One region of the Pseudomonas asiatica genome, then DNA from elsewhere that is predicted to be linked to it. Evidence: predicted binding sites of a transcription regulator. Region 1 holds the regulator's gene; each other region holds the start of a gene.
What was found. The regulator FliA, encoded in region 1, starts transcription of late flagellar genes. The targets are predictions, from matches to a motif close to CTAAAGTTTNNNNNNNNNNNGCCGNTAA.

Region 2: motA (flagellar motor stator protein MotA) is a predicted target of FliA. The motif match lies at 5,973-6,000, and genes of this name have one in related genera.
Region 3: ABNP31_RS20620 (flagellar protein MotY) is a predicted target of FliA. The motif match lies at 7,410-7,437, and genes of this name have one in related genera.

What each region holds. Positions count from the first base shown of each region.
Region 1 is NZ_CP157874.1:4,127,940-4,138,495, forward strand. Features, by position in the region: gene motD (flagellar motor protein MotD) at 1-515, opposite strand, end outside; gene ABNP31_RS18470 (flagellar motor protein) at 519-1,259, opposite strand; gene ABNP31_RS18475 (protein-glutamate methylesterase/protein-glutamine glutaminase) at 1,259-2,392, opposite strand; gene ABNP31_RS18480 (chemotaxis protein CheA) at 2,439-4,667, opposite strand; gene ABNP31_RS18485 (protein phosphatase CheZ) at 4,680-5,468, opposite strand; gene ABNP31_RS18490 (chemotaxis response regulator CheY) at 5,489-5,863, opposite strand; gene fliA (RNA polymerase sigma factor FliA) at 5,967-6,707, opposite strand; gene fleN (flagellar synthesis regulator FleN) at 6,704-7,537, opposite strand; gene flhF (flagellar biosynthesis protein FlhF) at 7,631-8,938, opposite strand; gene flhA (flagellar biosynthesis protein FlhA) at 8,950-10,556, opposite strand, start outside.
Region 2 is NZ_CP157874.1:5,282,164-5,292,719, reverse strand. Features, by position in the region: gene ABNP31_RS23670 (AhpA/YtjB family protein) at 1-1,190, opposite strand, end outside; gene serB (phosphoserine phosphatase SerB) at 1,326-2,540, shown strand; gene asd (archaetidylserine decarboxylase) at 2,672-3,535, opposite strand; gene ABNP31_RS23655 (rhodanese-like domain-containing protein) at 3,545-4,354, opposite strand; gene ABNP31_RS23650 (HDOD domain-containing protein) at 4,399-5,934, opposite strand; gene motA (flagellar motor stator protein MotA) at 6,065-6,916, shown strand; gene motB (flagellar motor protein MotB) at 6,920-7,933, shown strand; gene rsgA (small ribosomal subunit biogenesis GTPase RsgA) at 8,122-9,153, opposite strand; gene orn (oligoribonuclease) at 9,297-9,839, shown strand; gene ABNP31_RS23625 (trimeric intracellular cation channel family protein) at 9,940-10,551, shown strand.
Region 3 is NZ_CP157874.1:4,613,732-4,624,287, forward strand. Features, by position in the region: gene ABNP31_RS20575 (Rnf-Nqr domain containing protein) at 1-383, shown strand, start outside; gene ABNP31_RS20580 (RnfABCDGE type electron transport complex subunit D) at 380-1,354, shown strand; gene ABNP31_RS20585 (RnfABCDGE type electron transport complex subunit G) at 1,351-1,953, shown strand; gene ABNP31_RS20590 (Rnf-Nqr domain containing protein) at 1,946-2,470, shown strand; gene nth (endonuclease III) at 2,475-3,113, shown strand; gene ABNP31_RS20600 (PA3496 family putative envelope integrity protein) at 3,218-3,394, shown strand; gene ABNP31_RS20605 (response regulator transcription factor) at 3,438-4,058, opposite strand; gene ABNP31_RS20610 (hypothetical protein) at 4,424-4,906, shown strand; gene ABNP31_RS20615 (argininosuccinate synthase) at 4,965-6,182, opposite strand; gene ABNP31_RS20620 (flagellar protein MotY) at 6,456-7,373, opposite strand; gene pyrC (dihydroorotase) at 7,504-8,550, shown strand; gene rnt (ribonuclease T) at 8,610-9,221, shown strand; gene ABNP31_RS20635 (peroxiredoxin) at 9,381-9,983, opposite strand; gene ABNP31_RS20640 (bacterioferritin-associated ferredoxin) at 10,208-10,426, shown strand.

The DNA of each region.
Region 1 (10,556 bases):
TCGACGTGCACCGGGTTGGCGAACGGCTTGAGAATGCCGGCCACCTTCTCGATGATGGCAAATGCCTTGTCGCTGGGCATGGCATCGCCACTGCCGAACAGCAACGAGGAATTGAGCTCGATCTCGATCCACAGCTCATTGCCGCGCACCGTCATCTGGTCGCTATTGATCAGGTCGCCAAAGGCATCCCGCACATCATCGCTGATGGTTTTCAGCGGGTCGACACTGGTCGCCCCAAGGCCTGCATCGGTCTGCTCGCTGTCCTTCACCAACGGCTCGGCCGGGCGCACGCTCAGCGGCCGCTCTTCACCGATGGGGATCGGCTTCATGCTGCGCTCGGGGTCGTTGAACACCCCGAGCAAGGCCTGGGAAATGACCTTGTACTTGCCCTCGTTGATCGAGGAAATCGAGTACATCACCACGAAAAAGGCGAACAGCAAGGTGATGAAATCGGCGTACGACACCAGCCAGCGTTCGTGGTTTTCGTGTTCCTCGGTATGACGACGGCGACGCATGAGTTACTCCATGAAGCCTTGCAGCTTCAGCTCGATCGAGCGCGGGTTCTCACCCTCGGCAATCGACAGCAGGCCCTCGAGCAGCATCTCGCGGTAGCGCGACTGGCGCATGACGATGGCCTTGAGCTTGTTGGCGATCGGCAGCAGCACCAGGTTGGCGCTGGCCACGCCGTAGATGGTCGCGACGAAGGCCACGGCAATGCCGTTGCCCAGCTGCGACGGGTCGGCCAGGTTGCCCATCACGTGGATCAGGCCCATCACCGCACCGATGATGCCGATGGTCGGCGCGTAGCCACCCATGCTTTCGAACACCTTGGCGGCCTGGATATCACGGCTTTCCTGGGTCAGGAAATCGACTTCGAGGATGCTGCGGATGGCCTCCGGCTCTGCGCCATCCACCAGCAGTTGCAGGCCCTTGCGCGCATACGGGTCAGGCTCGCTGTCGGCCACCCCTTCCAGGCCCAGCAGGCCTTCCTTGCGCGCGGTCAGGCTCCAGTTGACGACGCGGTCGATCCCGCCCGCCAGGTCGACCCGTGGCGGAAACAGGATCCAGCGCAGAATCTGCAAGGCACGCTTGAACGACGACAGCGGCGATTGCAGCAAGGCAGCCGCCAGCGTGCCGCCCAGCACGATCAGTGCCGCCGGGCCATTGATCAGGGCGCCGACATGACCGCCTTCGAGGAAGTTGCCACCGACGATGGCGACAAAGGCGAGGATCAGGCCGATCAGGCTGAGCACGTCCATCAGACGCACGCCTCCACCAGGTGCTTGCCGATTTCGTCCAGGCTGTACACCGCGTCGGCCAGGTTGGCCTTGACGATGGCCATGGGCATGCCATAGATCACGCAGCTGGCTTCATCCTGGGCCCACACCGTACTGCCGCCCTGCTTGAGCAGGCGCGCACCTTCACGGCCATCGGCGCCCATGCCGGTAAGCACCACCGACAGCACCTTGTCGCCATACGACTTGGCCGCCGAGCCGAAGGTTATGTCCACGCACGGCTTGTAGTTCAGGCGCTCGTCACCGGGCAGGATCTTCACCGTGCCACGGCCGTCGATCATCATCTGCTTGCCACCCGGGGCCAGCAGGGCCAGGCCCGGGCGCAGCATGTCGCCGTCCTCGGCTTCCTTGACGCTGATGCGGCACAGCTTGTCCAGGCGCTCGGCAAAGGCCTTGGTGAACGCCGCCGGCATGTGCTGGATCAGCACGATCGGCGCCGGGAAGTTGGCTGGCAACTGGGTCAGCACCCGCTGCAGGGCGACCGGGCCGCCCGTGGAGGTGCCGATGGCCACCAGCTTGTAAGGCTTGCGCTTGGGTGCCGGCGAGTGTGCTGGCGCCGCAGCCGGGGCCGCCGCACGGGCAGGCGCAGGCGTGCGCGCCGCTGCCGGGCTGGCGAAACTGCTGGTGGGTGCGTGGCTGCTGCCTGCCAGCGCAGGTGCGGCAACCGGCGCATGGCTGGCGTAGCTGCCAAAACGGCGGTTGCTGCGGGAAATGGTATGCACCTTCTCGCACAGCAGTTGCTTGACCTTGTCTGGGTTGCGCGAGATGTCCTCGAAGTTCTTCGGCAGGTAATCCACCGCACCGGCATCCAGCGCATCGAGGGTGACACGGGCGCCTTCATGGGTAAGCGACGAGAACATCAACACCGGCGTCGGGCAGCGCTGCATGATGTGCCGCACCGCGGTGATGCCGTCCATCATGGGCATTTCGTAGTCCATGGTGATGACATCGGGCTTCAGCGCCAGCGCCTGGTCGATTGCTTCCTTGCCATTGGTCGCGGTACCCACTACCTGGATCGTCGGATCCGCCGAGAGGATTTCCGAGACGCGGCGGCGGAAGAAACCGGAATCATCCACCACCAGGACCTTGACTGCCATAAACACTCCATTAGGCGGCGCAACCCGCCAGGGTGCGCCACCGAAATCAAATACGCCGCGCGGCGTAACGCTTGAGCATGCTCGGGACGTCGAGAATCAACGCGATGCGACCGTCGCCGGTGATGGTGGCCCCGGACATGCCCGGGGTGCCCTGCAGCATCTTGCCCAGCGGCTTGATTACCACTTCTTCCTGGCCAACCAGTTGATCGACGACAAAGCCGATGCGCTGGGTGCCGACCGACAGGATCACCACGTGGCCCTCGTGCTGCTCTTCGTGCACCTGGCCCTGGACCAGCCAGCGCTTGAGGTAGAACAGCGGCAGCGCCTTGTCGCGCACGATCACCACTTCCTGGCCGTCGACCACATTGGTGCGCGACAGGTCGAGGTGGAAGATCTCGTTGACGTTGACCAGCGGGAAGGCGAACGCCTGGTTGCCCAGCATCACCATCAGGGTTGGCATGATCGCCAGGGTCAGCGGCACCTTGATGACGATCTTCGAGCCCTGGCCCTTGGCCGAGAAGATGTTGATCGAGCCGTTGAGCTGGGAGATCTTGGTCTTCACCACGTCCATGCCCACACCGCGGCCGGACACGTCGGAAATCTCGGTCTTGGTCGAGAAGCCCGGGGCGAAGATCAGGTTGTAGCAGTCCGACTCGCTCAGGCGATCGGCGGCATCCTTGTCCATCAGGCCCTTTTCCACGGCCTTGGCGCGCAGGATGTTGGGGTCCATGCCCTTGCCGTCGTCAGAGATCGACAGCAGGATGTGGTCGCCTTCCTGCTCGGCCGACAACACCACGCGGCCGGTGCGCGCCTTGCCGGAGGCTTCACGCTCTTCGGGCATTTCCACGCCATGGTCGACGGCGTTGCGCACCAGGTGCACCAACGGGTCGGCCAGGGCCTCGACCAGGTTCTTGTCGAGGTCGGTCTCTTCGCCGACCAGCTCCAGGTTGATCTCTTTCTTGAGCTGGCGGGCCAGGTCGCGCACCAGGCGCGGGAAGCGGCCGAAGACTTTCTTGATCGGCTGCATGCGGGTTTTCATCACCGCGGTCTGCAGGTCGGCGGTGACCACGTCGAGGTTGGACACAGCCTTGGACATGGCCTCGTCGCCGCTGTTCAGGCCCAGGCGCACCAGGCGGTTACGCACCAGCACCAGTTCGCCGACCATGTTCATGATCTCGTCCAGGCGCGCGGTATCGACCCGCACGGTGGTTTCCGCTTCGCTGGCGCCATGCTTCTCGGCAGCCGGCGCCGGGGCGCGGGGTGCTGCGGCAGGTTTGCTGGCAGGTGCCGGTGCCGGCGCAGCAACTGCGGCTGGCTTGGCCACGGGCTGGCTGTCGGCCTTGGCCGCGACCGGCGCTTGCACCTTGGCCGCAGCCGGGGCTTCGACGGCGGCAACGTCGCCACCGAACTTGCCCTTGCCGTGCAACTGGTCCAGCAGCGCCTCGAACTCGTGCTCGCTGATTTCGTCGCTGGCTGCGCTGGTATCGGTTGCGGCAGGCGTCTGCGCCTTGGCAGCGGGCAAGGCATCGGCCTGGAAGGTGCCCTTGCCATGCAACTGGTCCAGCAGCGATTCGAACTCGGCGTCGGTAATTTCGTCGCTGGCCGCTTCCGGCGCGCTGGCAACCGGCTGCGCGGCAACCTCGGCGCTGAACTGGCCTTTGCCGTGCAACTGGTCGAGCAGCGACTCGAACTCGGCGTCGCTGATTTCGTCACCTTCACCGCTGACGGTCTCGCCCTGCATCTGCTCGTCGGCCGCAGCTTGTGCCTTGACCGCATCGAGCGAATCGAGCAGCTGCTCGAACTCGCTGTCGGTGATGTCCTGCTCCTCGGCAGGCGCTTCGGCAACCGGTGCCGCAGCGGCAGGCACTTCAACGGCTTCGGCGCCACCCGGCTCGGCCAGGCGCGACAGCGCCGCCAGCAGCTCGGGGGTGGCCGCGGTCACTTCGGTGCGCTCGCGCACCTGGCCAAACATGCTGTTGACCGTGTCCAGTGCCTCGAGCACCACATCCATCAGTTCCGCGTCGACCCGGCGCTCACCTTTGCGCAGGACGTCGAACACGTTCTCGGCGATATGGCAGCACTCCACCAGCTCGTTCAGCTGAAGGAAGCCGGCGCCCCCTTTTACAGTGTGGAAACCGCGAAAGATCGCATTGAGCAGGTCGGCATCGTCGGGCCGGCTTTCCAGCTCGACCAGTTGCTCGGACAGTTGCTCAAGAATTTCGCCGGCTTCTACCAGGAAATCCTGGAGGATTTCTTCATCGGCGCCGAAGCTCATCAAACGTGCTCCTTAAAAACCCAGGCTGGACAGCAAATCATCGACATCGTCCTGACCGGACACGACGTCTTCACGCTTATCGGCATGAATCTGCGGACCTTCACCCCGAGTCGGATGTTTTTCTCGATCTTTTTCTGCGCGCAGTTGATCGTGGTCATGCTGGATGCCCGCAAAGCGGTCGACCTGGCTGGCCATCAACACCAGTTTGAGCAGGTTGCTTTCCACCTCGGTGACCAACGTGGTGACGCGCTTGATCACCTGGCCGGTCAGGTCCTGATAGTCCTGGGCCAGCAGAATGTCGTTGAGGTGGCCGGCGACCTTGCGGTTACCTTCGGCGCTGTGCGTCAGGAAACTGTCGACGCGCTTGACCAGGTCACGGAACTCCGGCGCAGCCACTTCGCGGCGCATGAAACGCTGCCAGTCGGTGCTCAGGGCCTGGGCCTCGCTGGCCAGGTCGTTGAGCACCGGGGTGCTTTCCTCGACCAGGTCCATGGTGCGGTTGGCCGCGCCCTCGGTGAGCCTGACCACGTACGACAGGCGCTCGGTGGCGTCGGTTATCTGCGACACCTCCTCGGCCTGCGGCATGGTCGGGTCGATCTGGAAACTGACGATGGCACTGTGCAGCTCGCGGGTCAGCTTGCCGACTTCCTGGTACAGGCCGCGGTCGCGGGTCTGGTTCAACTCGTGAATCAGCTGCACCGCCTCGCCGAAACGGCCCCGCTCCAGGCTTTCGACCAGCTCCTGGGCATGCTTCTTCAGGGTCGATTCGAACTCGCCCAAAGACGTTTGTGATGAATCCATGGCGCGCCCCCTGACGTGACTCAGCCGTTGACGCGTTCGAAGATCTTCTCGATCTTTTCTTTGAGCACCTGGGCGGTGAACGGCTTGACCACGTAGCCATTGACGCCGGCCTGGGCCGCTTCGATGATCTGGTCGCGCTTGGCTTCGGCGGTCACCATCAGCACCGGCATGGATTTCAGGCGATCGTGGGCACGCACCTTGCGCAGCAGGTCGATGCCGGACATGCCGGGCATGTTCCAGTCGGTCACCAGGAAGTCGTAGTGGCCGTTCTCCAGCATCGGCAGCGCCGTGGTGCCGTCGTCGGCTTCTTCGGTGTTGGTGAAGCCCAGGTCACGCAACAGGTTCTTGATGATCCGCCGCATCGTCGAAAAGTCGTCAACGATGAGGATTTTCATGTCTTTGTTCAAGTAGACCTCCAAGCAGTCTCAAACGCGCTCGGCCCCGAGCGCGCATTCACAATTCGGTACAACGTAGAAAACGACTGCAACGACAGCGGGCTCAACGCGCCCGCCATTCCCCCAGGCGGCTGCGCAGGCGCGCGGCACACTGGCTGTGCAACTGGCTGACCCGCGACTCGCTGACCCCCAGCACCTCACCGATTTCCTTGAGGTTCAGCTCTTCGTCGTAGTACAGCGCCAGCACCAGGCGCTCACGCTCCGGCAGGTTGGCGATGGCCTCGGTCAGGGCGGCCTGGAAGCGCTCGTCCTCCAGGCCACGCGCAGGTTCTACCTGGCCACTGGCGCCATCCTCATGCAGCCCTTCGTGCTCGCCGTCCTGCAACAGGTCGTCGAAGCTGAACAGGCGGCTGCCCAGGGTATCGTTCAAGATCCCGTAGTAATCATCGAGACTCAATTGGAGTTCGGCAGCAACTTCATGATCTTTAGCGTCACGGCCGGTTCTGGCTTCAACCGCACGCATCGCGTCGCTTACCATGCGGGTGTTGCGGTGCACCGAACGCGGTGCCCAGTCGCCCTTGCGCACTTCGTCCAGCATGGCCCCGCGAATGCGGATGCCGGCGTAGGTTTCGAAGCTGGCGCCCTTGCTGGCGTCGTACTTGTTGGCCACTTCCAGCAGGCCGATCATGCCGGCCTGGATCAGGTCCTCGACCTGCACGTTGGCCGGCAGCCGCGCCAGCAGGTGGTAGGCGATGCGCTTGACCAGCGGGGCGTAGCGCTCGATCAGCTCGTACTGCGCGTCTTTCGACGCCCGGCTGTACATCTTGAAGCCGCTGGCGTTCATAGCACAGGTCCCGCGCTGGTGGGCTGCACCAGACGCTCGACAAAGAACTCCAGATGGCCGCGCGGGTTGGCCGGCAGCGGCCAGCTATCGACCTTCTGGGCAATCGCCTTGAAGGCCAGCGCGCATTTGGAGCGTGGGAAGGCTTCGTACACGGCACGCTGCTTCTGCACCGCCTTGCGCACGCACTCGTCATACGGCACGGCGCCCACGTACTGCAGGGCAACGTCAAGGAAGCGGTCGGTGACCTTGGTCAGCTTGGCGAACAGGTTGCGGCCTTCCTGCGGGCTCTGCGCCATGTTGGCCAGCACCCGGAAACGGTTCATGCCGTAGTCGCGGTTGAGCAGCTTGATCAGGGCGTAGGCATCAGTGATCGAGGTGGGTTCGTCGCATACCACCAGCAGCACTTCCTGGGCGGCACGGACGAAGCTGACCACCGAATCACCGATACCGGCCGCGGTGTCGATCACCAACACGTCGAGGTTGTCGCCGATTTCGCTGAACGCCTGGATCAGCCCGGCATGCTGGGCCGGGGCCAGGTGCACCATGCTCTGCGTGCCCGAGGCAGCCGGCACGATGCGCACACCACCGGGGCCCTGCAACATCACGTCGCGCAGCTCGCAGCGCCCTTCGATGACATCGGCCAGGGTCCGCTTGGGGGTAAGGCCCAGCAGCACATCGACATTGGCCAGGCCCAGATCGGCGTCGAGCAGCATGACCCTGCGGCCAAGCTCGGCCAGCGCCAGGGACAGGTTCACTGAAACGTTAGTCTTGCCGACGCCACCTTTGCCACCGGTCACGGCGATCACCTGTACGGGATGCATGCTACCCATGTCTGTTCTTTACCTTGTCTCGCTGGGACTCAGGCCACACGTAGGGCAATTCTGCGTACCCCTTGGCATAGCTACCTTGCACACATTTCATCATCAACCCGCTCGCCGTGGGTTGTGATAGAGATCAGCGAACATGTCGGCCATGGCCTCTTCGCTGGGCTCGTCCTGCTGCTGCACATTGACCGCGCGGGAGACCAACTGGTGCCCCCGTGGCAGGTGCAGGTCGTCAGGAATGCGCGGCCCGTCGGTCAGGTAGGCCACTGGCAAATCATGACTGATGGCAAGGCTCAGCACGTCGCCAAGGCTCGCCGTTTCATCGAGTTTGGTCAGGATGCAACCGGCCAGGCCGCAGCGCTTGTAGCTGTGGTAGGCGGCGGTCAGCACCTGCTTCTGGCTGGTGGTGGCCAGCACCAGGTAGTTCTTCGCGGCAATGCCACGCCCGGCCAGGGTGTCCAGTTGCATGCGCAGGGCCGGGTCGCTGGCCTGCAGGCCGGCGGTATCGATCAGCACCACCCGCTTGCGCAACAGCGGCTCCAGCGCCGCGGCCAGCGACTGGCCCGGGTCGACGTAGGTAACCGGCACGTTGAGGATGCGACCCAGGGTCTTGAGCTGCTCCTGGGCGCCGATGCGGAAGCTGTCCATGCTCACCAGCGCCAGGTTCTGCGCGCCGTACTTGAGCACGTAGCGGGCGGCCAGCTTGGCCAGGGTAGTGGTCTTGCCCATGCCGGCCGGGCCGACCATCGCGATCACCCCGCCCTCTTCGATCGGCTCGACCTCGGGGATTTCGATCATCCGCGCCAGGTGCGCCAGCAACATGCGCCAGGCCTGGCGTGGCTCGTCGATCTCGGCAGTCAGGTCCAGCAGCTCACGGGCGATCGGCCCGGACAGGCCGATGCGCTGCAACCGGCGCCAGACGGTGGCCTGCTGCGGCTTGCTGCCCTGCAGCTGGTTCCAGGCCAGCGAGCCGAGCTGCACTTCCAGCAGCTCGCGCAGGCCCGACAGCTCGGAGCGCATGGCATCGAACAGGCGCGGGTCGACCGGCGCCGACGCAGGCGCTGCAGCAGCCTCGGGAACATCGACATGCGGTTCGATCAACGGCTCGGCGGCGGTCAGCGACTGCCCGGCGAACAATTGGCGGTTGTTGTCGCTGCTGTCCTGGCGGTGGCCCAGCTCGGCCTGGGCGGTGGCGATGCGCGTATGGGTCTTGCGCAGCTCTTCTTCCAGTTCGGCGTTGGGCACACGCGGGGCCAGGGCGGACAGCTTGTAGTCCAGCGCGGCCGTCAGCTCGACACCGCCGGCGATGCGACGGTTGCCGATGATGGCGGCATCGGCGCCCAGCTCATCACGGACCAGCTTCATGGCCTGACGCATATCGGCGGCGAAAAATCGCTTAACTTGCATTATCCCCTACCTCAGCCGTTAGGGCCCACGGTGGCAACGATGGTGACTTGCTTGTTGTCCGGTATTTCCTGATACGCCAGAACATGCAAATTCGGTACAGCCAGGCGACCGAAACGCGACAGCATGGCGCGGATCGGGCCGGCAACCAGGAGGATGGCCGGCTGGCCCTGCATTTCCTGGCGCTGGGCCGCCTCGATCAGCGAACGCTGCAGCTTCTCGGCCATGCTCGGCTCCAGAAGAACACCGTCTTCCTGACCTTGCCCGGCCCTTTGCAGACTATTGAGCAAAATCTGTTCCAACCTTGGCTCCAGGGTAATCACTGGCAGCTCCGACTCAACGCCGACAATGCTTTGCACGATGGCGCGACACAATCCGACGCGCACTGCCGCCACCAGCGCGGCGGTATCTTGACTCTTGCCGGCGTTGTTCGCGATCGCCTCGGCGATACTGCGAATATCGCGCACTGGCACCTGTTCCGACAACAGCGCTTGCAGCACCTTGAGCAGGCCCGACAAGGAAATGACACCCGGCACCAGCTCTTCTGCAAGTTTAGGCGATGCCTTGGCCAACACCTGCAGCAGTTGCTGGACCTCTTCATGGCCGATCAGCTCGTGGCAGTGCTTCTGCAGGATCTGGTTCAGGTGGGTGGCAACCACGGTACTGGCGTCGACCACGGTGTAGCCCAGCGACTGCGCCTGGGAGCGCTGGCCGACATCGATCCACACGGCTTCAAGGCCAAACGCCGGGTCGCGCGCGGCAATGCCGTTGAGGGTGCCGAACACCTGCCCCGGGTTGATTGCCAGTTCGCGGTCCGGGTAGATCTCGGCTTCGGCCAGGATCACCCCCATCAGGGTCAGGCGATAGGCGCTGGGCTGCAGGTCGAGGTTGTCGCGGATGTGCACGGTGGGCATGAGGAAGCCCAGGTCTTGCGACAGCTTCTTGCGCACGCCCTTGATCCGCGCGAGCAATTGGCCACCCTGGTTACGATCGACCAGCGGGATCAACCGGTAGCCGACCTCCAGGCCAATCATGTCGATCGGCGTGACGTCGTCCCAGCCCAGCTCCTTGGTTTCCAGCGCACGCTGTGGCGAGGGCAGCAGGTCCTGCTGGCGTTGCGCCTCCTGCAGCGCCTGCGCCTTGGCCTTCTGTTGCTTCTTCCATACCAGGTAGGCGCCACCACCGGCCAGCAGGCCGAGGCTTAGGAAGGCCACGTGCGGCATGCCCGGCACCAGGCCCATGACGATCATCAGCGCGGCGGACACCGCCAGGGCCTTGGGCGAATCGAACATCTGCCGGTTGATCAGCTTGCCCATGTCCTCGGAGCCCGAAGCACGGGTAACCATGATCGCGGCAGCGGTGGACAGCAACAGTGATGGCAATTGCGCCACCAAACCGTCACCGATGGTCAGCAAGGCGTACACCTTGCCGGCATCGCCAAAGCTCATGCCGTGCTGCAGCATGCCGATCAGCATGCCGCCGATCAGGTTGATGAACAGGATCAGCAGGCCGGCAATGGCGTCACCGCGGACGAACTTGCTGGCACCGTCCATCGAACCGTAGAACTCGGCTTCCTGCGCTACTTCGGCACGACGGTGCTTGGCCTGGGCCTGGTCGATCA
Region 2 (10,556 bases), 1.2 Mb from region 1:
CCCAGTTGCAGCTGCAGGGTAATGCCGCTGTCTGCCACCTCGATCTGCAGGGCATGGCCCAGGGCGCGCAACAGCTCGCCGCAGCAGATGGCGTTGGTCAGGTAGTCCTCGCCGCAGTCGCGGCTGTGGAACAGCACCAGGGTGCTGCCGTCGTTGAGCGTGTGGGTTTCGCCGTCGTAGAGCGAGGCGGCGTGCTCCAGGCAATCGCGGTAGCGCTCGGTCAGCTCGGTCAGGCGCGTGCGCGGCAGGCGACGCAGCTGCTCCTGCGAACCCAGTTGCACGGCAAGCACGGCGCTGTACTGCGGCTCGTCGGATTCGACCACGGCGGCCTTGGGCGCGCTTTCGTCGTCCAGCAGGCCGGCGAAGGCTTCATCGTCATCCTCGTCCGCCTGGGCGGCCAGCTTGGCGCGCGGTGCAGCCTTGGCTGCCGGGGAGGCGTCGTGCAGGTCGTCGAACTGCTCGTCGTCCTCTTCTTCGGGCTCCGGCTCAGGTGGCGGCGGCGGGGCCAGGCGCGCGTGCAGCTGGCGCGCGATGTCGCCGATCTCGTCCTGGCGGTCGGTGGCCGGGGTATAGGGTTGCGGGTCGCGCAGCCACACCCGCAGCTGCAGCAGCGGCAGGGTGATGAAGCGGCCCTGGCGCAGGCTCAGGGTCAGCGCCAGTACCAGCAGGATGGCGGCAAGTATGCCCATGCTCTGCAGGCTGATCAGCATCGGCTGCTGGAACTGGCTCATGTCCAGGCTGATACGCAGTTGCCCGGCGGTCACGTCCTGGAAGGTGATCTTGGTCTGGTACAGGCCTTCGGCCTCGCCCAGCAGGCTGTTGCGCGGGCGCTGGCCGGCCTCGGCGAGGATGCGGTTGTCCACGCTGTAGATCGCTGCATGGGCCACCAGTGGGTTTTTCACCAGGTTGCCGAGCAGCACGTTGAGGCTGAGGATGTCGTTGGCCACCAGCAGCTCGGTCGCCGAGGTGGCGGTCTGGGTGGTCAGGCTCTGACCCAGGGCATCGGCCTGCTCGTGCATGGCCTGCTTGAACTGCAGGCCCATCACGCAGGCGTAGATCACCAACGCCAGCGCCACCAGGAAAATGTTGGTGCAGGCGATGCGCAGTGCCAGCGGCACGCGACGTTGACTCAGGGCGCGATAGATCATCAGGAAGAAGTTGTCTGCTTTGACGGGCGTGGGCCGGTTCACTGAGCTCGGCTCTTAATGGCATGAAAGTGTGGGGCAGTATAGCGAGCCGGGTTTTGTCGGCAAAGTATCGTTGGCGCCCGACGGTCACTGAAAATCGGTAGAATGCGCATTTTTCATCGAAGTCGGAGCCAGGTTGTGCGCGAAATCGTCCTGATCAACATCACCGGTGAGGACCGTCCCGGTCTCACTGCGGCTATCACCGGCGTCCTGCTGCAGGGCGGTGTGAGCATCCTCGACATTGGCCTGGCAGTCATGCACGGTACCTTGTCGTTCGGCATCCTGGTCGATATCCCGGACAACGAAGTGGCTACCTCCCTGCTGCAGAGCGTGCAGGCCAAGGCCCACGAACTGAACCTGCAGGCCCGCTACACGCCGATTTCCGAGGCGGACTACCAGCACTGGGCCGATGGCCACGGCGAGGCGCGCCACATCGTCACCTTGCTCAGCCGCAAGATCACCCCCGAGCAGCTGCAGCGGGTGAGTGCGGTGATCAGCCAGTACGGCCTGACCATCGAGCGCATCGAGCGCCTGTCGGCCCGTGTGGCGCTGGATGCCGAGACCGACAAGGGCAAGGCGGCCATCGAGATTTCCGTACGCGGCGTGCCGAGCGATGCCCAGGCGCTGCGTGCCGACTTCTTCGCCTTGGCTGAAGAGCTGAGCATCGACATCGCCTTCCAGAAGGACGACCTGTTCCGCCGCAACCGCCGCCTGGCGGTGTTCGACATGGACTCGACGCTGATCGAAGCCGAAGTCATCGACGAACTGGCCAAGGCCGCTGGCGTGGGTGAGCAGGTAGCCGCGATCACCGAGCGCGCGATGCGTGGCGAGCTGGACTTCCGTGCCAGCTTCAAGGAGCGCATGGCGCTGCTCAAGGGCCTGGATGTGGGCGTGCTGGACGAGATCGGTGCGTCGCTGCGCCTGACCGAGGGTGCCGAGAACCTGTTTGCCGAGCTCAAGCGCCTGGGTTACAAGACGGCGATCCTGTCCGGTGGCTTCACTTACTTTGCCCGCCAGGTGCAGGCGCGCCTGGGCATCGACTATGTGTTCGCCAACGAGCTGGAAGTGGTCGATGGCAAGGTTACCGGCGTGGCCGTGGAGCCGATCGTCGATGCCCAGCGCAAGGCCGAGCTGCTGCAGAAGCTGGCCAGCGAAGAAGGCTTGCAGCTGGAGCAGACCATTGCCGTGGGTGACGGTGCCAACGACCTGCCGATGCTGTCGCTGGCCGGCCTGGGCGTGGCGTTCCGCGCCAAGCCGCTGGTGCGCCAGTCGGCCAAGCAGGCGATTTCTACCCTGGGGCTGGATGGGGTGTTGTATCTGCTGGGCCTGCGGGACCGCGACGCGCGCGGCTGATCTGAGAATCCGGGGCTGCTTCGCAGCCCATCGCGACACAAGGCCGCTCCTACAGGGAATCGCATATCTCCTGTAGGAGCGGCCTTGTGTCGCGAAAGGGCCGCAAAGCGGCCCCAGGTTCCATCAGGCAATCAAGCCTGCGCAGGCACCGCCAACTGCTGCCCCATGCGCACTGCGGAACCAGCACCCAGGTTCTCCGCCCAATTCACCTGCTCCGGCCCGAACAGCACGATAGCAGTCGACCCAAGCTTGAAACGGCCCAGTTCGGCGCCTTTCTCCAGGTGGATCGGCGCGCGGCTGGCTTCGTCGTAGCGGAAGGTCTTCAGTTCCCGCTTGGGTGGCGTCACCAGCCCGGCCCACACGGTTTCGATCGAAGCGACGATCATCGCGCCAACCAGCACCACGGCCATCGGCCCGCGCTCGGTATCGAACAGGCATACCACACGCTCGTTGCGGGCGAACAGCTCGGGGACGTTCTCTGCGGTGGTCTGGTTGACCGAGAACAGGCGGCCCGGCACGTAGACCATTTCACGCAGGGTACCGGCTAGCGGCATGTGCACGCGGTGGTAATCCTTGGGCGACAGGTAGATGGTGGCAAACTCGCCGCCCATGAACGGCGCGGCCATGGCCGGGTCACCGCCCAGCAGCTCCTGCGCGCTGAAACCGTGGCCCTTGGCCTGGAAGATGCGGCCGTGCTCGATCGGGCCAAGCTGGCTGACGGCACCGTCGGCCGGGCACAGGATGGCGCCCGGGGTCTCGTCCAGCGGGCGGGCACCCGGCTTCAGGGCGCGGGTGAAGAATGCATTGAAGTGCTCGTAGGCGCTCAGGTCCTCGACCAGCGCTTCGCTCATGTTGACCTGGTAACGCTTGGCGAACCAGGCGGTGAAGGCGTTCTTGAACCAGCGCACGCGGCACTCGGCGATGCAGCCGGCCAGCCGCGACAGCAGGTGGTGCGGCAGCAGGTACTGGCTGATGATGAACAAACGGGATTTCATGCAGGTTCCTTAGACTTCTACAGGCGTGTCCGGGTGGTTGCCCCATTCGCTCCACGAGCCGGCGTAGGCCTTGACGCGCGGGTAGCCGAGGGCCTTGGCCACCAGGTAGGTGAAACCGGAGCGGCGGTGGGTCTGGCAGTGGGTGATCACTTCCTTGTCGGGGGTGATACCCAGCTTCTGCAGGACTTCGGCGATGTCCTGGCGGATGCGCAGGTGGTCGTTGAGGTCCATGCCGGCGGTCCACTCGAAGTTGATCGCGCCGGGGATGTGGCCGCCCTTGGCTGCCAGCACTTTCTCGCCGCTGAATTCCTGCGGGCCACGGGCGTCCCAGATGACCAGGTCGTCGGCGCCCAGGCGGCTTTGCAGGTACTCGCGGGTAGCGGTGGGCGAACTGTCGATGCGCAGGCGCACCGGCGTGTTGCCGCTGGCGGGCACTTCTGTGGAGAGCTTGTCGGCGGGCCAGGCCTGGATGCCGCCATTGAGGTAGTGGTAACGCTTGTGGCCGATCACGTCGAGCAGCCAGATGAAGCGCCCGGCCCAGCCGCCGCCCTCATCGTCATACACCACATACACGGCATCGTCGCGGTGGCCGAGTTCGCTGAACAGCTTTTCCAGCTCGCCCAGGGCCGGCAGCAGGCCGGGCGCGGGGGGCTGGCCGAGCTGGGTACGCTTGCCTTCGACAAAGCGTGCGCCGGGGATATGCCCGCTGACATAGCGGTTGGCGCTGCTCAGGTCGACCAGGATCAGCTGTGGCGAATCCAGGCGCGGCAGCAGGTCCGCGGCTTCGATCACCAGGGGCAGGCCGGAAAAGTCAGTCATCCACGGTCTCCAGTGTGGAAAGAGGGGCGATTGTAGCGCAAGGCTCAGGCCTTGCGGTTGGCAAACACCGACAGCGCCCGTTCGGTGCACTGTGCGGTCTTGCCGAAGGCTTGCACGCTGATGTCGGCCAGCGGCCGGCAGCCCTGGTCAGCCACCATCAGCATCAGCACCTGGTCCGCCACCGCCAGCGAGCGCAGCAGCACGTGTTCGCTGCGGAACAAGGCACGCAGCGGGGCCGGCAGCAGGGCCGAGAACTGGCTGTGGTTTTCCGGGGTAATACGCAATTGCCCGGCCTTGGCCAGCAGCTTTTGCAGCAGTTTGTTCTGCGCCACCGGCAGCACCAGCGCCCCGGCTTCCTTGGGCAGGCCGGCCATCTGCTGCACGCGCAGCTCGTCTTTGGCCTTGTCCAGGCTCAGCAGCAGGATCCGCTGCATGCCAGAGGCCAGAAGGGCCTCGATAACCTGCGTGGCCAGGTGCACGCTGTTGGTGAACGGGCTGGGCTGGGCCAGAAGGTCCTGGCACAGCTTGCGCCAGCGCGCCAGTTCGTCGCTGGTGGGCGGTGGCGGAGCCAGCATGTCTGGGTGCGGGCGGCGCTGGTGCCAGGGCCAGATCAGCGCTTCGGCCGGGTGGAACAGGGCATGCTGGGCATGGCGGCGGGCGCTGGCCGCAGCCTGCTGGTGCACCTGCTGCTGCACGTCTTCCAGCGAGGTCTGCAGGTACAGTGCGGTCAACAGCTGCCAGCGCAGCAGGTGTGGGTTGTCCCAGCCCACCTGTGCCGCCAGGGCCAGGTTGTTGGCCAGCAGCACGGTGTTGGCCGGCTGGTTGAACCAGCGGCGCAGGCCAGGCTCGGCGTCCAGGCGGTGTTGCTGGCTGAGCAGGTCCGGGTCGCGGGCGATACTGAGCACCTGGGCCAGTTGTTCGCGTTCTTCCAGCAACAGGCGGTAACCCTGGGTCACCCATTGTGGCAGGCGCCAGTACTCCGCCATGGTCTGGCACAGCTCCATGATGCGCACGCCAAACAGTTCTTCCTCGACATGGGCGGCGTCTTCGCCCTTGTGGATAACCCGCAGCTCCCAGGTATCGAGCAGCTTGGGGTAGGCCAGCGCCAGCGGCCAGAGTGGCGACAGGAACAACAGGCTGCCCCAGTGGATTTCCTGCCACAGCCGTGCCAGGCGGCTGGCGAACAGGCCGCTGGCCTGCTGCGAGGCGTGCTGGCTGATCAGCTGGAACTGGCACAGTACCGGCGGGATCTCTTCGACGGGCACTGCTGGCAGGCGCTTGAGCAGCTGTTCGCTGCGCTCCAGGCCCAGACGGTTGAGGGCGACTTCCAGGCTTTCGGCGGGCTCTGCCAGGCTGGCATTGGTGGGGTGATTGGCTTCGCGCATCACCGACAGCACCAGTGCCGGGCTATCCTGCATCAGTTCGGCGATATCGCGCAGCGAGCGGCGGCTATCGTGGATGGCGGCCATGACCCGGTCGTAGCTGTGCTTCGGCACGGGGATGCGAACACTCTCGAGCAGCTTTACCCAGGCCTCTAGCGTACGTGGAGCCTGAGCGGGCACCTTGGTTTCAATTGGCATTTTGACATCAGTCCGAACTGGCTTTTCGCATTGAGTGGCTATAGTCTGGCGCAGTTCTGCCGATAAGTAGAAGAAGAGTTTTAAAGCTCCCGTCTCTTCCCCTGACCACGACAGCAAGTGCTTTGAACCTATGGCTAAAATTATCGGCATCATCGTCGTATTCGCGAGCGTGCTCGGCGGATACGTGCTTTCCCACGGCAAGATCGCGGCGCTGATCCAGCCGTTCGAAGTACTGATCATCGGCGGTGCGGCCTTTGGTGCATTCCTCCAGGCCAACCCTGGCCACATGACCATGCACGTCATCAAGAAGTCGATGAAGATGTTCGGCTCGCGCTTCACTCATGCCTTCTACCTGGAAGTGCTGGGCCTGGTGTACGAGATCCTCAACAAGAGCCGGCGCGAAGGCATGATGGCCATCGAGGCCGACATCGAGGATGCCGCCGCCAGCCCGATCTTCGCCAAGTACCCGACGGTGCTGGCCGATGAACGCATGACCGCGTTCGTCTGCGATTACCTGCGCATCATGTCCACCGGCAACATGGCCCCGCACGAACTCGAGGGCCTGTTCGACATGGAGCTGCTGAGCATGAAGGAAGAACTGGAGCACCCGTCCCATGCGGTGACCGGCATCGCCGACGGCATGCCCGGCTTCGGTATCGTTGCGGCGGTACTGGGTATCGTGGTGACCATGGCCTCGCTCGGCGACGGTGACCAGGCCTCCATCGGCCTCCATGTGGGTGCGGCACTGGTGGGTACCTTCTTCGGTATTCTGGCGGCCTACGGCTTCTTCGGCCCATTGGCCAAGTGCCTGGAGCACGATGCCAAGGAAGAGCTGAACCTCTACGAATCGATCAAGGCTTCGCTGGTGGCCTCGGCCTCGGGCATGCCGCCTTCGCTGGCGGTCGAGTTCGGGCGCAAGGTGCTGTACCCCAAGCACCGCCCAAGCTTCGCCGAACTGGAACAAGCGGTTCGCGGTCGCTGAGTCATGGAGAACAATCAGCCCATCATCGTCAAGCGCGTCAAGCGCTTTGGCGGCGGCCATCACGGCGGCGCCTGGAAAATCGCCTTCGCCGACTTCGCCACGGCGATGATGGCGTTCTTCCTGGTGCTGTGGCTGTTGTCCACGGCCACACCGGAACAGAAGATCGCCATTGCCGGCTACTTCAAGGACCCGATCGGCTTCTCGGAAAGCGGAACGCCCTACGTCATCGACCTGGGCGGCTCGCCTCAGCTGGCGCCGGAAAAGACCATCAACCCCGAAGCCAAGTCGGAGCCGACGCCTGATACCAGCATCCAGCTGGACAAGGACCAGGTGGAGACCATGGCCGAGCAGGTCGAGCGTGAGCGCCTGGAGTTGCTGCTGCAGGAACTGCAGAACAAGGTGGAAGAGAACCCGCAGCTGCAGAAGTTCAAGGACCAGATCCTGTTCGAGATCACCCAGGACGGCCTGCGCATCCAGATCATGGACGCCGAGAACCGGCCGATGTTCGACATTGGCAGCGCGCGCCTGCAGCCTTACTTCGAGGACATCCTGCTGGCCATGGCCGACACCATCAAGGCGGTGCCGAACAAGATCAGCATCAGTGGCCACACCGACGCCAAGCCTTATGCCGGTAGTGGCGAGTTCGGCAACTGGGAACTGTCGGCCAACCGCGCCAACGCCGCGCGCCGTGCACTCGTGGCCGGCGGCTACCCGGATGACCAGGTGGCGCGGGTGGTGGGTTATGCCTCGTCGTCGCTGTTCGATCGCAAGGACCCGTTCAACCCGGTCAACCGCCGCATCGACATCATCGTGCTGACCAAAAAGGCCCAGCGCAATATCGAAGGCGAGCAGGGCGCGCCGGAAGCACCGGCTGCCGAGCCTGCACCGCCGGCCGCGGCGGCACCGGCGGCGCCAGGGGAGGCCGGGCAGGCCCCCATGCAGCCGCGTGAACTGCGCCAGAAGCTGAACATCTTCGAAGAGGGGACGCTGAAGATGGATGAGGCCAAGGACCAGTAAACCCTTTTTCGTCTTGCGCGGTCCCTTGTGGGAGCGGCCTTGTGTCGCGAAAGGGCCGCAACGCGGCCCCGGCAATATTTGCTTAATGCTGATATCTGGGGCCGCTGCGCGCCCCTTTCGCGACGCAAGGCCGCTCCCACAGGATCGCGCCGTAGCTGAAACCGGCGCAGAACCTGTGGCGCAAGCGGTCAGTAAGCGTCTTCCGGCAAACTGGCAATGATCGAGCGGTAGCTGTTCATCCGTTGCTGCTTGATACGCCCCTCGTCCAGCGCCTTGAGCAGCGCACAGCCCGGTTCGCGATCATGCTTGCAGTCGCGGAAGCGGCAGGTGCCGAACAGGTCGCGGAACTCGATGAAACCATCCTCCACATCGCTGCGGCTGACGTGACCCAGGCCGAACTCGCGGATGCCCGGCGAGTCGATCAGGTCGCCACCATTGGGGAAGTGGTACAACCGCGCGGTGGTGGTGGTGTGGGTGCCCTGGCCAGACCACTCCGACAGGTCACCGACACGGGTGCCAGCGTCCGGCAGCAGGCTGTTGACCAGCGACGACTTGCCCACCCCTGACTGGCCGACGAACACGCTGATGTGGCCGTCGAGCATCTGTTGCAGGCGTTGCATGCCGTCACCGTGGTGGGCCGAGACCTCCAGCAGCGGGTAGCCCAGCTCGCGGTAAACCTCCAGCAGCGCATGCAGGCCCGGGCCGTTCTCGTCGTTGATCAGGTCGGCCTTGTTCAGCAGCAGCAGCGGGCGAATGCCGGCGTGCTCCGCCGCCACCAGATAACGGTCGATGAGGTTGGGGTGCGGCTCGGGCGCGGGGGCGAAGACGATCACGATCAGGTCGACGTTGGCCGCCACCGGTTTCAGCTGGCCGTGGTTGTTTGGCCGGCACAGCTCGGTACTGCGCGGCATCTGCGCGACGATCACGCCAATGCCCTGGTTGCCCGAGCGCCATACCACGCGGTCGCCGGTAACCAGCGCCGGCAGGTTGGCGCGCAAGTGGCAGCGGAATACCTGGCCCGCGGCTTCGCCGTCCTGGGCTTCCACTTCTACCTGCACACCGAAGTGCGCAATCACCAGGCCCAGTTGCTCCGGTCCCAGGTCGCCACCCTCCAGTTCCTGCAACACGTGCTGTTCGCGTTTGGCCGCACGCGCGGCGCGCTCGTTCTGGATTTTTTCGATGCGCCAGTTCTGGCGGCGATTGAGCTGGCGTTTGGCCATGAAGATTCCGTGCGTGGGGGCAGGTTGAAAACGGCAGGCAGTTTAGCACGCCAGGCGCCGGACCATTTGGCTTACCTTCGCGCCGTGAATGGGCGTGCCTTGGCCACTACGCTACTATGACGGCCTATACGAGGAGCCCCCGCATGCAAAACCCACAGAACCTGATCTGGATCGACCTGGAAATGACCGGCCTGGATCCGGACAGCGACGTCATCATCGAGATGGCCACCATCGTCACCGACAGCGAACTGAACACCCTGGCCGAAGGGCCGGTGATCGCCATCCACCACAGTGACGAAGTGCTGGCGCGCATGGACGAGTGGAACACCCGCACCCATGGCGCTTCGGGCCTGACCCAGCGCGTACGCGAGAGCAAGGTCGACATGGCCGCAGCCGAGGCGCAGACCATTGCCTTCCTCGAGCAGTGGGTACCGAAAGGCAAGTCGCCGATCTGCGGCAACAGCATCTGCCAGGACCGCCGCTTCCTCTACCGGCACATGCGCAACCTGGAAAACTACTTCCACTACCGCAACCTGGATGTCTCGACCCTGAAAGAGCTGGCTGCACGCTGGGCACCTGATGTGCGTGACAGCTTCAAGAAGGGCAACACCCACCTGGCGCTGGACGACATCCGCGAATCGATCGCCGAACTGCGCCACTATCGCGAGCACTTCATCAAGGTGTGAGCCGAAAAGGCGCAGATATTGTATCTGCGCCCTCTTTTGGTGCCATGGGCAACTGGTTAGACTGCGCGCCTTTCTCGCACGCCCGCACGGACCCCGCACCATGTTGTTGATGCTCTACCTCATCGCCATCACCGCCGAAGCCATGACCGGCGCGTTGTCTGCTGGCCGCCGCGGCATGGACTGGTTCGGCGTGGTGCTGATTGCCTGCGTCACCGCCCTGGGTGGCGGCTCGGTGCGTGACGTGCTGCTCGGGCATTACCCGCTGACCTGGGTGAAGCACCCGGAGTACCTGGTGCTGACCAGTTGTGCGGCGCTGCTGACCATCTTCATCGCGCCAATGATGCGCCGCCTGCGCTCGCTGTTCCTGGTGCTCGATGCCCTGGGGCTGGTGGCCTTTACCCTGATCGGTTGCATGACCGCACTGGAGATGGGGCAGGGCATGCTCGTGGCGTCGATCAGCGGGGTCATCACCGGGGTATTTGGCGGGATCTTGCGAGATATCTTCTGTAACGACATTCCCCTGGTATTCCGCCGCGAGCTGTACGCCAGTGTCTCGTTTGCCGCGGCTTGGTTCTACCTGGGCTGCGTGTATTTCAAGGTGCCGGCGGAGCAGGCGATGCTGCTGACCTTGTTTGGCGGGTTCCTGGTGCGGTTGCTGGCGATTCGGTTCCATTGGGAAATGCCCAAGTTCCACTACAACGACCAGCAGTAGCCTTG
Region 3 (10,556 bases), 490 kb from region 1:
CCCCGCTGCAGGCCCAGGACCTTGCCCTGTTCCTGTTGTTGCCCTGGCTGGCCGGGCTCGCCTGGGGCGTGCCATGGCTGCTGACAAGGTGGCGCCCGAGCTGGCCGGTGACGCAACTGCCCGCGCTGCTGTTGAGCAACGCGGTAGTACTGGGGTTGGCCCTGCAACAGGCAAGCGACGACAGCACATGGCTCGCTACCTTGCTGCAAGGCCTGCTGGCCGGCGGCGGCTTCTGGCTGGCGTTGGTGTTGTTCGCCGACCTGCGCCAGCGCAGCGCTCATGCCGACGTCCCCAGGGCAATGCGCGGCCTGCCCATCGAAGTGCTTGGGGCCGGGGTAATGGCCATGGCGTTTTCCGGCTTCAACGGGCTGTTCGCCCAATGACCGCCAAGCCCGACCCGCGGCTACGCACCAGCATGGGCCTGGTGTTGCTGGCCTGCGTACCTGGCCTGCTGGCGCTGTTCTGGCTGCATGGCTGGAGTGTGCTACTGAACCTGTTGCTGTGCGCCAGCGCCGCGCTGCTGTGCGAGGCGTTGTTGCTTACCTTGCGAGCACAACCGCTGCGCACGGCGCTGAACGACGGCAGCGCGCTGGTGACCGCCGTGCTGCTGGCCGCCGCCCTGCCCACCCTGGCACCCTGGTGGTTGCCTGTGGTCGCAGCCAGCGTTGCCATCGGCATCGGCAAGCAGGCCTTTGGCGGGGTCGGGCGCAACCTGTTCAACCCGGCCATGGTCGGCTACGCCTTCGTGCTGCTGAGCTTCCCGTTGCAGATGAACCATTGGCCGGGGCCGACACCAGGCCTGCTCGACAGCCTGCAGCTGGTGTTCGCCGGCGGCGAGCAGATCGATGCCTGGGCCCGGCCGACACTGCTCGACGGCCTGCGCCACAACCGCAGCCTGACCATCGATGAACTGTTCGCCAGCCACCCGGGCTTCGGCAGCATCGGTGGGCAGGGCAGCGAATGGGTCAACCTGGCGCTCCTGCTGGGCGGCCTGTTTTTGCTGCAACGCAAGGTGATCAGCTGGCATGCGCCGGTTGGCCTGCTGGCAGGGTTGTTCCTGTTCAGCCTGCTGGGCTGGAATGGCTCGGGTTCGGACTCCAACGGCTCCCCCCTGCTGCACCTGTTCTCCGGCTCGACCATGATGGCGGCGTTCTTCATTGCCACCGAACCGGTGTCCGGCCCCCGGCAGGAGTGGGCGAAGCTGGGGTTCGGCCTGGGGGCGGGCCTGCTGATCTACCTGATCCGCACCTGGGGCAGCTACCCGGACGGTACGGCGTTCGCCATCCTGCTGATGAACCTCATGGCGCCGAGCCTCGAACGCCTGGCTTTGCAGCGCCAGCAGGTTGCACGATGAAGCGCCTGGTACGTGATGTGGGCCTGTTGCTACTGACCGGGGTACTGGCACTGTCGGCCACCCTGGCCTGGCGACACTGGACCAGCGCGGCCATCGCCGACGCCGAGAAACAACTGAATAGCCGTCAGCGGCTGGCAGTGCTGCCAGAAGGCAGTTACGACAACCAGCCCCTGGACAGCCCGCTGCCCAGGCCCGCCGCACAGCGGCCAAACAGCCGTATCCTGGCAGCTTACCGGGCGACGCTGGCAGGCAAGCCGGCCGCCATCATCCTGGTCACCCAGGCCCAGGGCTATGCCGGGCCGATCGTGCTGAGCGTGGCCATCACCCCGGACGGCCGGCTGATCGGCAGCCAGGTGGTCGAGCAACAGGAAAGCCCCGGGCTGGGTGCACGCCTGGGTGATCCGCAGCTGAACTGGCTTGGGCAATTTGCCAACCGCCAGTTGGGCGATCGCTGGGCGCTGAAGCGCGACCAGGGCGACTTTGACCAGTTGGCTGGCGCAACCGTGACCTCACGGGCGGTGATCGGCGCGCTGCAAGAGGCGCTGAGCTACTTCGATGAGCAGCGCAGCGTATTGCTGGAGGGCGGCTCTCATGAATAGGTTCTACCTGCTCGGCGCAAGCCTGGTGCCCCTGTTGGGCGCCACCCGAACACTGAGCGAAGGCGCCACCATCGGCGTGTGTGCGGTGCTGATGAGCAGCCTTCACCAGCTGTTGCTGGCCCCCCTGCGCCATCGGCTTGCCACCTGGACCTATGTGCTGGCCAGCCTGCTGCTGTTGGCGGCCCTGGCCAGTTGCCTGCAACTGGCGCTGCGTGCCTGGCTGCTGCCAGTGGCACTTGCCCTCGGCCACTATCCCGCACTGCTGTGCCTGCAATGCCTGGCCACTGACCACCTGCTGCCCGATCAAGGGCGCTGGCGCCTGCTCGCCGGCCACCTTTGTGCGCTGCTTGCCACATGCCTGCTGCTCGGCGCCAGCCGCCAATGGTTGGCCGACGGTACCGGCCTGCACCTGGCCAGTCTGGCCCCGGGCGCCTTGCTACTGCTCGGACTGCTGTTGGCCTTGTACAATCGCCTGCGTCCGGGCCCCGCCCAACCACGTCGTCAAGGAAAGCTCTGATTTCATGAATGCCGCCAAACGCCTGGAGATCTTTCGCAGGCTGCACGAAGACAACCCCGACCCGAAGACCGAACTGGCCTACACCACCCCGTTCGAACTGCTGGTCGCCGTGACACTGTCTGCGCAGTCCACCGATGTCGGCGTCAACAAGGCCACCGCACGCCTGTTCCCGGTCGCCAACACCCCCGAGGCCATCTATGCGCTGGGCGTCGAAGGCCTGAGCGAGTACATCAAGACCATTGGCTTGTACAACAGCAAGGCCAAGAACGTCATCGAAGCCTGCCGACTGCTGATCGAACGCCATGGCAGCCAGGTACCGCAAACCCGCGAAGCCCTGGAGGCGCTGCCCGGCGTGGGCCGCAAGACCGCCAACGTAGTGCTCAACACGGCGTTCCGCCAGCCAACCATGGCAGTGGATACCCATATCTTCCGGGTCAGCAACCGCACGGGTATTGCACCAGGCAAGACGGTGCTGGAAGTGGAGAAAAAGCTGATCAAGTTCGTGCCAAAGGATTACCTGCTCGACGCCCACCACTGGCTGATCCTGCACGGGCGCTATGTGTGCCAGGCACGCAAGCCGCGCTGCGGCAGTTGCCGGATCGAAGACTTGTGCGAGTACAAGCACAAGACCTCCGACGATTGAGTCGATAGCTGGAAACCACCTGCAGCGATTGAAAAAATCTTTTTTACCAGCGTCTGCTTTCTGGTTATAAGGACGGCCAATGGCCCCTTGGCTTGGAGCGACTCATGAGTAGCGATAAAGACGACCTGTCGATCGAAGATGATTTTGTTGCCGCGGATGACGAAGCGGAACCCCAGGTAGAAACCGCAAAGACCAACCTGAGCAAGCGCCGCACCATCGACAACATGCTGGAAGAAAGGCGCCTGCAGAAGCAGCTGGCCGACTTCGACTACGATCTGTAACCCTGGCAAAGCCTCCTGGCTGGAGGCTTTACGGCCTTGGCGGTCAGTTCAACCCTTGCCGCTGCGCCAGCTCGATCAGGTCGACCAGCGAGCGCGCATTGAGCTTGAGCAACAGGCGCGACTTGTAGGTACTGACCGTCTTGTTGCTGAGGAACATGCTGTCGGCAATCTCCTTGTTGGAACGCCCTCGCGCCAGCTGTTGCAACACCGTCATCTCGCGCGCCGACAGGCGGTTGACCATATCCGTCTCGCTTCCGCCCCTGCCACGTGACACATGCAAGGCCTGGTTGGGGAAGTAGCTGTAGCCCGACAGTACGGCCTTGATGGCGCTCAGCAGCTCGGTGAGCTCCTGCTGCTTGCACACATACCCCGCCGCCCCCGCCTGCATGCAGCGCATCGAGAAGTTGCCGGGGGCCTGCGATGTGAGCACCAGCACCTTGCTGCCCGGGCTGAAAGTTGTCATGCGACCGATCACCTCCAGGCCATCCAGCTTGGGGATACCGATATCGAGCACCACGATATCCGGCAGGTGTTGCCGTGTGAGTTGCAGCGCAGCCACCCCGTTGTCGGTTTCCGCCACGACGTCATACCCATGCCGCTCCATCAGCATGCGTACGGCCAGGCGTATGACCGGATGATCATCCACGATAAGCACTTTATTCATGCGATATCCATTCATTGCTTTTGCTTTGGCCCGCCAAGATAACCTACAGAACGCTTACTGGCGCGGTGATTTACCGGCGAAATATATGAACAGATAGAACCTACAACACTTACAGAAATTTCCTACACTCAACTGATGCATTTGTAACAATCAAATTCCCTGTTACCGAATGAACGGTATCACCGGCCGGTAAAAGTGCACCAGTTGGAAACCGGCCGACACCTCAGGAAATATTCAGCTCAAATGCGCTGAACAAACACCGTCATCAGGATTTCAAGCGATTATTCTCACCCGGGAAACAATCCAGTCTTTAGTTGAGCATCGCCGTAAGGTAAAGATGTGCAAAATCGCTGGAGACGACCCATATGCACCAAGTACAGCCTGTCGCCCCGCTGACGATCATTGCCATCTTCGCAGGGATTATCGAAGCCTCCGCCCTTGCCACATTGCCGTTTCTCAGCGAGTCCAGTCAAAAGCTCTATACCTGGTTCCTGGTGGGCTTCCCATTCTTCCTGACGGCACTGTTCTTCCTCACGCTCAACTTCAATTACAAGTCGTTCTACGACCCTTCATCAAACAGGACGGCAAATGACAACACGTCGACACAGAGCGATGTGGCCAAACATGCAATGCCCGGTAATACCAGCGAAGCGCTGCAGGGTGAGCCTGTCACATTCATGTTTTCCGGCCCGGATGCCTATCGCATGATGGAGCAGCAATTGTTGTCCGCCCTTGCCCAACCGCCTCAGCAAGCGCGCACGTGGCGGTTTTGCAACCTGGATAGACGCCAGTGCGTACAACTATCGATCAACGCGCTTGATGGACAGCAGGCGAGCGACGACCATTGATATGACAGATAAAAAAAACCCCGGCCTGAGCCGGGGTTCTTGCTGCACATGCCAGCGATCAGAGCAGCGAGCGGCCCTTGTTGGCAGCAATGCGCATACGCAGGGCGTTGAGCTTGATGAAGCCCGCTGCGTCCGCCTGGTTGTAGGCGCCGCCATCTTCCTCGAAGGTAGCGATGTTGGCATCGAACAGCGAGTCGTCCGACTTGCGGCCGACAACGGTGACGTTGCCCTTGTACAGCTTCAGGCGTACCACGCCGTTCACGTTGACCTGCGAAGCGTCGATCATCTGCTGCAGCATCAGACGCTCCGGGCTCCACCAGTAGCCGGTGTAGATCAGGCTGGCGTACTTCGGCATCAGCTCATCCTTCAGGTGAGCGACTTCGCGGTCCAGGGTGATCGACTCGATGGCACGGTGGGCCTTGAGCATGATGGTGCCGCCTGGGGTCTCGTAGCAGCCACGCGACTTCATGCCGACGTAACGGTTCTCGACGATGTCCAGACGGCCGATGCCATTGGCACCACCGATACGGTTCAGGTCGGCCAGGACGGTGGCCGGGGTCTTCTCGACACCGTCAATGGCAACGATGTCACCGTTGCGGTAGGTCAGCTCGATGTAGGTAGCCTGGTCCGGGGCGTTCTCGGGCGAGACGCTCCAGCGCCACATGTCTTCTTCGTGCTCGGTCCAGGTATCTTCCAGGACACCGCCTTCGTAGGAGATGTGCAGCAGGTTGGCGTCCATCGAGTACGGCGACTTCTTCTTGCCGTGGCGCTCGATCGGGATGCCGTGCTTCTCGGCGTAGTCCATCAGCTTCTCGCGGGACAGCAGGTCCCACTCACGCCATGGGGCGATTACCTTGACGCCTGGCTTCAAGGCGTAGGCGCCCAGTTCGAAACGCACCTGGTCGTTGCCTTTGCCGGTGGCGCCGTGGGAAATGGCGTCGGCGCCGGTTTCGTTGGCGATTTCGATCAGGCGCTTGGCGATCAGCGGACGGGCGATGGAAGTACCCAGCAGGTACTCGCCCTCGTAGACGGTGTTGGCGCGGAACATCGGGAACACGAAATCACGCACGAATTCTTCGCGCAGGTCGTCGATGTAGATCTCTTTAACGCCCATTGCCTGGGCCTTGGCACGAGCCGGCTCGACCTCTTCGCCCTGACCCAGGTCAGCGGTGAAGGTCACCACTTCGCAGTTGTAGGTATCCTGCAGCCACTTGAGAATCACCGAAGTATCAAGGCCGCCGGAATACGCCAGTACGACCTTTTTTACGTCCGCCATGCCATCACTCCACGGGGTTGTACGGAAAGGGATCGATTCTAACGACGTTACGGATAAATTTACAGTGGGGCGACAGCTTCTGACGACAAAGCGACAGGAAGTTTCGGAAGGGCGACTTACCGTCGGAAAGTATGAAATGCCGTGTAGGAGCGGCCTTGTGTCGCGATGGGCTGTGCAGCAGCCCCTGGATCTCAGCTATGCAGCGAAAACTGCCGGGGCTGCTGCGCAGCCCATCGCGACACAAGGCCGCTCCTACAGAAAGCTCCGCAGCCTTCAGGACTTGGCAGGTGCTGGCTCAGGGGCCTTTTCGACAGGCTTCTCAACTGGCTTCTCGATTACCGCCACCCGATCCAGTTCAATATTCACCCGACGATTACGCGCCCGGTTGGCAGCATTGGTGTTCTTCGCCAATGGGTAACGCTCGCCGTGGAAACGCACGGTAATCTGCTCTTCCGGAACGCCATGGGCCTTGAGGTAGTCGGCCACCGCCAGTGCCCGGCGGCGCGACATGTCGCGATTGGTCAGGCGGTTGCCACTGTTGTCAGAGTGGCCGTTGAGCTCGACATGGTTCACCGTCGGGTCAGCCTTCATGTAGTCGAGGATCACGTCCAACCGCGCCTTGGCCGCCCCATCCAGCTCGAAGCCGCCCCCGGGGAAGCCCACCTGGGTCTGGCGCACCTGGTCGTAATTCATCGGCAGCAGCTTGCCGGCACAGGCCTGATAGTCGCTGTAGGCCTTGGCGAAGCTGACCGGTAGCACACGCACTTCCATCGGCCTGCCCGCCTCGCCGGCGTAATTGCGTACCACCGTGCTGCGCCCATCGAGCAGGCCGTTGATCAGGCGGCTCGCCTGGCCCTGGGACGAACTGAACAGCACCCCGGTGCGGGCCATGCGCACGCTGCCCAGGTTGATGTCGCTGCGCCCGGGTTGCCACGGCGCAGCGGCTGCCAGCAATGTTGCCGTGCCCGCACCCAGTACATTGCTGTCCGAACGCAGCTGGAACACCGGCTGCTCGCCCGCGCGGCGCACGAACTCGCCACTGCCGAAACCGTCGATCGGCTGGATCAGCCGGCATTCGAACTGGTCACCCTCGACCTTCCAGGCGATGTTCTCCATGCGCGTCTGGAAGGTCAGCGCGCCGGCCGGCAGGCTGGCGAACAGGGTCAACAGGGCTAGGTAACGCTGGCGCACGGGCGGCTCCACAAATTCTGACGGCTTACCTGCAGGCTATCGGACGCCTGCCGGAAAACTTGATAGCCGTGCTCCACCCAGGGTTTTCCGGTAGCATTGGGGCTTGAGTTCGACCCGCCTGGAATCCCCAATGTCCGATCGCCTGACCCTCCTGCGTCCCGACGACTGGCACATCCATCTGCGCGATGGTGCCGTCCTGCCCCACACCGTTGGCGACGTGGCGCGTACTTTCGCCCGTGCCATCATCATGCCCAACCTGGTTCCGCCGGTACGCAATGCCGTCGAGGCCGCCGCCTACCGTGAGCGCATCCTGGCCGCCCGCCCGGCTGGCAGCCGCTTCGAGCCGCTGATGGTGCTGTACCTCACCGACCGCACCAGCCCCGAGGACATCCGCGCGGCCAAGGCCAGCGGTTTCGTGTACGCCGCCAAGCTGTACCCTGCCGGCGCCACCACCAACTCCGACTCGGGCGTGACCAGCATCGACAACATCTTCCCGGCCATCGAGGCGCTGGCGGAAGTTGGCATGCCGCTACTGGTGCATGGCGAAGTGACCCGCAGCGAGATCGACGTGTTCGACCGCGAGAAGCGCTTCATCGACGAGCACATGCGCCGTGTGGTCGAGCGCTTCCCGACGCTGAAGGTGGTGTTCGAGCACATCACCACCAGCGATGCCGCGCAGTTCGTCACCGAGGCCCCGGCCAACGTCGGCGCGACCATCACCGCGCAGCACCTGCTGTACAACCGCAACCACATGCTGGTTGGCGGCATTCGCCCGCACTTCTACTGCCTGCCGATCCTCAAGCGCAACACCCACCAGGTGGCGCTGCTGGACGCGGCCACCAGCGGCAACCCGAAGTTCTTCCTGGGTACCGACTCGGCCCCGCACGCCCGTCATGCCAAGGAAGCCGCCTGCGGTTGTGCCGGTTGCTACACCGCCTACGCGGCAATCGAGATGTACGCCGAAGCATTCGAGCAGCGTAACGCGCTGGACAAGCTGGAAGGCTTCGCCAGCCTGCACGGCCCGGCGTTCTACGGCCTGCCGGCGAACACCGACACCATTACCCTGGTCCGCGAGGAGTGGACCGCCCCGGACAGCCTGCCGTTTGGCGAGCAGACCGTGGTCCCGCTGCGCGCCGGCGAAAAACTGCGCTGGCGCCTGCTGGAGGAAAACGCGTGAGCGAAGACCTCTACGAAGACGACCTGGACACCCAAGGCAGCAGCGGCTCGCGCCACCCGATGGCCGAGCGCTTTCGCGGCTATCTGCCGGTAGTGGTAGATGTTGAAACCGGCGGCTTCAACAGCGCTACCGATGCCCTGCTGGAAATTGCCGCTGTCACCATCGGCATGGACGAAAAGGGCTTCCTGTTCCCCGAGCACACCTACTTCCACCGGGTGGAGCCATTCGAGGGCGCCAACATCGAGGCGGCCGCGCTGGAGTTCACCGGGATCAAGCTGGACCACCCGCTGCGCATGGCGGTCAGCGAGGAAAGTGCGCTGACCGACATCTTCCGCGGCGTACGCAAGGCGCTCAAGGCCAATGGCTGCAAGCGGGCAATCCTGGTCGGCCACAACAGCAGCTTCGACCTGGGCTTCCTCAATGCGGCGGTAACGCGCAATGACCTGAAGCGCAACCCGTTCCACCCGTTCTCCAGCTTCGACACCGCTACCCTGGCGGGCCTGGCCTACGGCCAGACCGTACTGGCGCGGGCCTGCCAGAGCGCCGACATCGACTTCGACGGGCGTGAGGCGCATTCGGCGCGTTATGACACCGAGAAGACGGCCGAGCTGTTCTGCGGCATCGTCAACCGCTGGAAAGAGATGGGCGGCTGGCGCGATTTCAACGATTGAGTTGAAAAAGCATTCGCGGGCATGCCCGCTCCCACAGGGATCGCACAATGGCTGAGGCCCGTGGGGTACCTGTAGGAGCGGGTTTACCCGCGAAGAGGCCGGCACAGGACGGCACAAAAAAACCGGCCACAAGGGCCGGTTTTTTCATGCGCTTGGCAATTACAGCTTGCCAGCGTTCTCGCTCAGGTAGGCAGCAACGCCTTCCGGCGAAGCGTTCATGCCTTTGTCGCCTTTTTTCCAGTTGGCAGGGCAGACTTCGCCGTGCTCTTCGTGGAATTGCAGGGCATCGACCAGACGCAGCAGCTCGTCCATGTTGCGGCCCAGTGGCAGGTCGTTGACGATCTGCGAACGGACAACACCGTTGGTGTCGATCAGGAAGGCACCACGGAAGGCCACGCCGCCTTCGGACTCGACGTCGTAGGCCTTGCAGATTTCGTGGGTCATGTCGGCAGCCAGGGTGTATTTGACCTGGCCGATACCGCCGTTGTTGACCGGGGTGTTACGCCAGGCGTTGTGGGTGAAGTGCGAGTCGATCGACACGCCGATCACTTCCACGTTGCGCGCCTGGAAGTCAGGGATGCGGTTGTCCAGGGCGATCAGCTCGGACGGGCAGACGAAGGTGAAGTCCAGCGGGTAGAAGAACACCAGGCCGTACTTGCCCTTGATGGCCGAAGCCAGGTTGAAGCTGTCGACGATCTCGCCATTGCCCAGCACGGCCGGAACGGTGAAATCGGGGGCTTTCTTACCAACGAGTACGCTCATTGTAATCTCCTGATGAGGGTGAAAAACCGTTTGCCGGGCCAGACGGGCTTGCCCGACATCCAACAAAGGCCGACCATCATACACGGCTTCTGGTGACAGGCCGACTCCAACGACGAAGCAACCGCCGGTCGCTCAAGCACGGCCCTTTCAGAAACTCCTTTGACAAGCATTCTCATTAACATTAAGCTCCACCCCATCGAGCCCACCAACGATGGTCAGCCTTTATGTATGTGTGTCTTTGTGTCGGCGTTACCGACGGACAGATCCGCGATGCGATCTATGAAGGATGCTGCAGCTACAAGGAAGTGCGAGCCGCGACCAATGTCGCCAGCCAGTGTGGCAAATGTGCCTGCGTGGCCAAGCAGGTGGTCCGCGAGACCCTGACCGAACTCCAGGTCAGCCAGGCAGCCCTGCCCTACCCCGTGGAATTTACCGCGGCCTGAAATCCCAGAATTCGAAGAACCGGACCTTGCGTCCGGTTTTTTTATGCCCGCAATTCAATAAGTTAGCGCTCCAACGCGGTTCACAAACATTCTTATTTCCATTAATTTTCACTTATTATTCAAGAACTTA